Linked DNA regions of Pleomorphomonas sp. PLEO. Each later gene encodes a partner of the first gene's protein in a complex. Links are inferred from orthologs where the notes say so. Each region holds a gene or a part of one and is shown on either strand. Other genes may lie near its edges.

The links. The genes of interacting proteins can lie anywhere in the genome.
Region 2: the proteins of AB6N07_RS20225 (region 1) and xseA are in contact, whole or in part, in a cryo-EM structure (PDB 8TXR), measured with the Escherichia coli proteins. The link is inferred for Pleomorphomonas sp. PLEO from one-to-one orthologs.

What each region holds. Positions count from the first base shown.
Region 1 is NZ_CP166625.1:4,360,745-4,363,444, reverse strand. It holds AB6N07_RS20225 (exodeoxyribonuclease VII small subunit), read left to right. Parts: upstream 1-1,077; coding sequence 1,078-1,323; downstream 1,324-2,700. Other genes in the region: dxs (1-deoxy-D-xylulose-5-phosphate synthase), read left to right, coding at 1,493-2,700; pdxH (pyridoxamine 5'-phosphate oxidase), read left to right, coding at 449-1,057; AB6N07_RS20235 (DnaJ C-terminal domain-containing protein), read right to left, coding at 1-207. UniProt on the Escherichia coli protein: Bidirectionally degrades single-stranded DNA into large acid-insoluble oligonucleotides, which are then degraded further into small acid-soluble oligonucleotides.
Region 2 is NZ_CP166625.1:4,956,902-4,960,656, reverse strand. Bases 511-3,458 are described here. They hold xseA (exodeoxyribonuclease VII large subunit), read right to left. Parts: upstream 2,728-3,458; coding sequence 1,294-2,727; downstream 511-1,293. Other genes in these bases: AB6N07_RS22935 (glutamate--cysteine ligase), read right to left, coding at 2,839-3,458; AB6N07_RS22945 (diguanylate cyclase), read left to right, coding at 511-1,289. Also shown: more of AB6N07_RS22945, read left to right, coding at 1-510; more of AB6N07_RS22935, read right to left, coding at 3,459-3,755. UniProt on the Escherichia coli protein: Bidirectionally degrades single-stranded DNA into large acid-insoluble oligonucleotides, which are then degraded further into small acid-soluble oligonucleotides.

The DNA.
Region 1 (2,700 bases):
GATTTCGCCGGCGTCGAACTGGCGGCGCTTGTCCTTGTCGCCGACGATTTCATAGGCCGAATTGAGTTCGGAAAAGCGTTCCTTGGAACGCGGGTCGTTCTTGTTGGTATCGGGGTGATGCTGCTTGGCAAGCTTGCGATACGCCTTCTTGATCGTCGTTTCGTCCGCGCTCTTAGGCACGCCCAAGATCTCATACGGATCACGCATGCTGGTTGGCCCTCTTCAAATGGATAACGGCGCCCGATAGCGCCAAGGTTCTGCCAAGCATGTAATGCCCGATCACGTTCCGTTCCAGAGTGTGCCATTATACGGGTCGCGCAGCTTTGACAAAATCTTTTCGGTGGGATCGCTTGGGAGGTTGTCGATGGCCGGGATGTCGCTATATGCCGGTCGGACGCTTGCGCGAATCTGGCCCACGGCCAGCCAGCATGACGAGGCGCCGAAGAAAATGTCCAGTTCCGAGCCCGATTTCACCGAAGCCTCAGAGCCCTACCAGTTGTTCGTCAGCTGGATGAAGGAGGCTGAGAAGAGCGAGCCGAGCGATCCCAACGCCATGGCGCTTGCCACCGTCGACGAGGACGGGCTGCCGGATGCGCGCATGGTGCTGCTCAAGGGCTTCGACGAGCGTGGCTTTGTCTTCTACACCAACTTCGGCTCAGCCAAGGGCGAGCAGATCCTGAAGAGCGGCAAGGCGTCTCTTCTGTTTCACTGGAAAAGCCTCAGGCGGCAGGTGCGCGTGCGCGGCATCGTCTCGGAAGTTTCGAAGGAAGAGGCGGACGCCTATTTCCAAAGTCGCGATCGCGGTAGCCGGATCGGAGCCTGGGCCTCCAAGCAGTCACGCCCACTCGAAAGCCGCTTCGCTCTCGAAAAGGCGGTGGCCGAATGGGGTCTCAAGTTCGGTGTCGGTATGGTGCCGCGGCCAGATTATTGGTCGGGCCTGCGCGTATCGCCGACCGCCATCGAATTCTGGCGCGACGGGCTGTTCCGCCTGCACGATCGTGTCCGCTTCCTGCCCGACGGCAATGGCGGCTGGACGCGGACTCGCCTCTATCCCTGATCGACGAAAGGTCGCCGACAATGACTACCGCTACCGACGTCAGTGCTCTTAGCTTCGAGCAGGCTCTGAAAGAACTTGAGGGCATCGTCGCCCGGCTCGAACAGGGTTCGGTGCCGCTCGAGGAGAGCATTTCCATCTATGAGCGTGGCGACGCGATACGCAAACACTGCGACGGTTTGCTGAAGGCCGCCGAGGCGAAGGTGGAGAAGATCCGCATTGCCGGGGATGGCTCGGCCGCTGGCGTCGAGCCGCTCGACCGCGAATGATAAGCCGGGGCGCCACCCGTTTTGGTGGCGGCGGTTAATATCAAAACTTATTTCGTGCATTCGCCGCAATTGGGCTCAATAAAGAGCGCGCTTGCGAATTGAAGACACTGTGATTGACTGATATCTGAAGATGAGGGATTTGCCCTCGTAGTTTCACGGATTTTTTGGATTGCCGCGTCCCGCCACCCCGCTCCTCGACAAGATATCGTCGCCGGATGATCTCAAGGTACTATCGGTTGCCGAGCTTGAGCAGCTCGCATCCGAGGTGCGCGCTGAGATGATCGACGCAGTGTCGGCAACCGGCGGCCATCTCGGCGCCGGGCTGGGCGTCGTCGAGCTGACGGTAGCGCTGCACGCCGTGTTCGACACGCCGCGCGATCGGCTGATCTGGGACGTCGGTCATCAGGCTTATCCGCATAAAATTCTGACCGGTCGACGTGCGGACATCCGCACTTTGCGCCAGGGCGGCGGCCTCTCCGGGTTCACCAAGCGCGCCGAGAGCGTTTACGATCCGTTTGGCGCCGGCCATTCGTCGACGTCGATCTCGGCCGGCCTTGGCATGGCAGTGGCGCGCGACTTGAAGGGCGGCGACAATCAGGTCATCGCCGTCATCGGCGATGGCGCCATGTCGGCCGGCATGGCCTACGAGGCGATGAACAACGCTGGTGCGATGGACAGCCGTCTCGTGGTTATCTTGAACGACAACGACATGTCGATCGCTCCGCCGACTGGCGCCATGAGCGCCTATCTGGCGCGCCTCGTTTCCGGCCCCACCTATCTCACGTTGCGCGAGGCGATGAAGCAGCTTGCCTTTAACCTGCCGAAAGGCCTCCGGCAGAAGGCGCAGCGGGCCGAGGAATACGCACGTGGCTTCCTAACCGGCGGCACACTGTTCGAGGAACTGGGCTTCTATTATGTCGGCCCCATCGACGGGCACAATCTGTCTCATCTGCTGCCAGTGCTGCGCAATGTCCGTAACGCCAAGGACGGGCCGGTGCTGCTGCACGTCGTCACCAAGAAGGGCAAGGGCTACCCGCCAGCCGAGGCAGCCGCCGATAAATATCACGGTGTGAGCCGGTTCGACGTGGTGACCGGCGCTCAAGTGAAGCCCAAGGCCAATGCGCCGAGTTATACGCAGGTGTTTGGCGAGACGCTGGTCGACGAGGGACGGCGTGACGAGCGCATCGTCGGCATTACCGCCGCCATGCCGGCCGGCACCGGGCTCGACCTGTTTGCCGAGGCCTTCCCCCATCGCATGTTCGATGTCGGCATCGCCGAACAGCATGCGGTGACCTTCGCGGCGGGCATGGCAACCGAAGGCCTGAAGCCTTTCTGCGCCATCTATTCCACCTTCCTGCAACGTGCCTACGATCAGGT
Region 2 (3,755 bases), 600 kb from region 1 along the record:
ACCTGCATCACCTCATCTATGTCGCCGTCACGCCCGATCCGACGCCCGCCTATCCCCACCAATTGCTCTATCAGCACGGTCCGGTCTTCTTCGCGGCGATGATCGCCATCTACTTTTTCATGTCGCTGACGGCCATCCGCACGATCTGGGCGGCAATTCATGCCCCGCAAGTGCACCGCGCTCAATTCATCGGTCTTCTCGTATCCGCAATGGTGCCATGGGTGGCCAATGCCGCCTACAATCTTGCAGGAATTCGCATTCTCGGATTTGATCCGACGCCGCTCGCCTATGTTGTGGTGCCGATGATCTACGGCATTCTGGTCAGCCGGAACCAATTCTTGTCGCTTGCGCCGGTAGCTATCAGCGCGGTGGTCTCCGCTCATCCCGATGGTATTCTCGTCGTATCCGCGAATGGCCTGATCGCCGAGGCCAATGCTGCCATGCGGACGATTTTCGACGGGAAACAACTGGTCGGCAAGGCCTTTGCCGAGCTGGGCACCACGTTCGGACCCATTGATCGCTCAAGTCTGTTCGGTGGCGGCGAATTTGTGCGCCGCTGGCAACGGGGCGAGCGGACCTACGAGGTGCGAACCGTGGTCGTCGACGCGGTCCGTCATTCCCAAAGCGTCGCTTACGTGCTGCGCGATATCACCGATTATCTGCGGGCTCAGGAGAGCCTGCATGTGTCGACTCGGCTGATGGAGGAGCGTCTCGAAGCCAACCTGCGTCTGCAGGAGCAACTTCACGAAATGGCGCACCGCGACAGTCTGACCGGCCTCAACAACCGGCGCATCCTCGAGAACATTTCTGACCGGCTGATCGATACCGCCGACGCTGTCGGACGGTCTCTGGTGGCTGTTTCCCTCGACCTTGATCACTTTAAACGGCTCAACGACACCTATGGTCATAAGGCCGGCGATGACGCCCTGGTGGCGATCGCGGGTGTCCTCAGCCGTTCGCTTCGTCCCGGCGAAGTGGCCGTGCGCATGGGTGGCGAGGAGTTTCTGGTGTTGATGCCTCACGCCGATATCGAAGAGGCTCGCGCCCGTGCCGAGGCTTGGCGGGCGGTTATCCGTGCCCAACCGGTGGTGACCAGCCAGGGGCCGGCCGAAATCACCTTTTCGGCGGGCATCTCGGCCTATCCGGATACCGCTGCGTCCTTTGAGCAGATGTTGCAACAGGCCGATAAGGCCGTCTATGCCGCCAAGCGCGCAGGACGCAACCGAGTTGTCGTCGCCCGCCCGCCGGGCGAATTGACTGATGGGCGGATACGCTCAGTCTTGTCTTGATCGGTCAGAAGAGATTGCCCTGATCGGCTGGGCCGGATTTCGTTTTCGGGCGGCGCGGCGTCGGCTTTGCGTCAGATGCGAGATGTGGTTCCTCGCCGACCCGGCCGTGGACCCGACCGTCGGAGAATTCAATCTCGATCGCCGCGCCTGCTGCGAGTCCGCCAGCGCGGAACACCGGCTTTCCCTCTTCGTCGCGTACCAGCGCATAGCCACGCCTCAGCGTCGCCATGTGGTTGACCGCGTCGAACACCGAATTCACCTGGTCGAGGCGTGCCCGCCGTCGAGCGATCAGTTCGGAGACCGCGCGGCCGCTACGCGCCGACAGTCCCGACAACCGCTCGGCCAGTTGTGCCTGGGTCCGGAGAAGGCTCGCCGGCGTGAGGCGGGCGGTGACACGCTCGAATTGCCGGGCGTGCAGCGTTGTGTTGGCAAGCAACGCCTTTGGCAGGGCATTGGCTACGGCGTCGAAGCGTTGGCGCGGCAGCGCCAGGATGTCGGAAGCGCGCGGCAGAGCACGCGCGGCCGACACAAGCCGCGTTCGCCGAAGATCGATCGCCCGAAGGCTGGCGCCGGTAAGCCGACGGCCGAGATCGTCGACGCGATCCATCAGCTCACGCCGTACCGGCACCACCATTTCGGCGGCCCCGGTCGGCGTCGGCGCGCGAACGTCGGCTGCGAGGTCGATCAGCGTCCAGTCGGTTTCATGGCCGACGGCGGAGACCAGCGGGATGTCGCTCGCCGCGGCGGCGCGTACCACAACCTCGTCATTGAAGCCCCACAGGTCTTCGAGACTGCCACCGCCGCGCGCCACGATGATGACATCCGGCCGCGGAATGGCGCCGCCCTCTGGCAATGCATTGAAGCCGGCAATACCGGCCGCCACCTCGGGGCCGCAGTTATCACCTTGCACCTTCACTGGCCAGATCAACACGTGCACCGGGAAGCGATCGGCAAGGCGATGCAGAATGTCTCGGATGACGGCACCGGTCGGCGAGGTAACGACGCCGACCACGCGCGGCAAATAGGGAAGAAGCTGCTTGCGCCCGGCATCGAACAGCCCCTCGGCGCCCAGCTTGCGTTTGCGCTCCTCAAGCAGCGCCATCAGCGCACCGGCACCGGCCGGTTCCAGCGCGTCGATGACGATCTGATATTTGGAGGAGTTTGGATAGGTGGTGAGCCGGCCAGTAGCAATCACCTCCATGCCTTCCTCAGGCTTGAAGCGCAATTTGCCCATCACGCCGCGCCAGACCACGGCCTCGATGCGAGCACCCTCGTCCTTCAAGGCAAAATAGGCATGTCCCGAGGAGTGTGGCCCCCGATAGCCGGAAATTTCACCGCGCACACGCACGAAGCCGAACTGATCCTCGACGCTGCGCTTGAGAGCGAAGGAAATCTCGGAAACCGTAAATTCGGCAGCGTTGGTAGGGGTCTCGGTCACCGATCATCGTCCGGCAAAATTGAGGCGAGCCGCGCGGCGACTCGGAAAACGTCGAGCGATCATGGCGACCGGAGGCGGGGGCGTCAAACGCCGGCCGCCGCCGGACATTGCTCAGAGGCAGCCGAGGTCGCCCATCGGCTGCATGTCGAGCGCGCAGAAGATGCCATCGAGGTTATTGCCGAATTTCTCCAGCAGCACCTCGGCCTCAGTCTTGCCTCGGTCGAGAATGATGTCGAGCGGCCGGAGATATTGTGTCTCGTCCTGACCGCAGCGGTTGATCTGGGCACGCCGCGTAAGACCCGCCCGCGATAGCGCCACCACCTCGCGACCGATATCGCGCACCGTCCGCCCGCCGATCTTCGCATTGAGCGCCAGCGTGGGTACGTCGTCACGCAAGCGCTGCCGCTCCTCGGTACTCCAGCCCTTGATGAGGTCCCAGGCAGCGTTGAGCGCGGCCTGGTCATAAAGCAGACCGACCCAGAAGGCCGGCAGCGCCAGGATGTGATCGGTAGAGCCGGAGTCGGCACCGCGCATTTCGAGATAGCGCTTGAGTCGCACCTCGGGGAACAAGGTGCCGAGGTGATTGTCCCAGTCGCCAATGGTTGGCTCGACACCGGGTAACCGGTTGCGGAAGGCGCCGGCCATGAACTGTCGGAAGGTGACCTCGGTGGCGCGATGATAGGTGTCGCCGCGCTTGACGAAATACATGGGTACATCAAGTGCCCACTCGACATAGCTCTCGAAGCCGAAGTTCTCCTCGAACACGAAGGGAACCATGCCCGCCCGTGCGTTGTCAGTGTCGCGCCAGATCTCGGAGCGTTCCGACAGGCGGCCGGTGGCCTTGCCGTCGAGATAGGGCGAGTTGGCAAACAGAGCCGTGGCGATCGGCTGCAGCGCAATCGACACCTGCATCTTGCGGCGCATGTCGGCTTCGGAGGAAAAGTCGAGGTTCACCTGCACGGTGGCGGTGCGGAACATCATGTCGAGGCCGCGCGTGCCGACGGTTGGCATGTAGTCGGCCATGATGG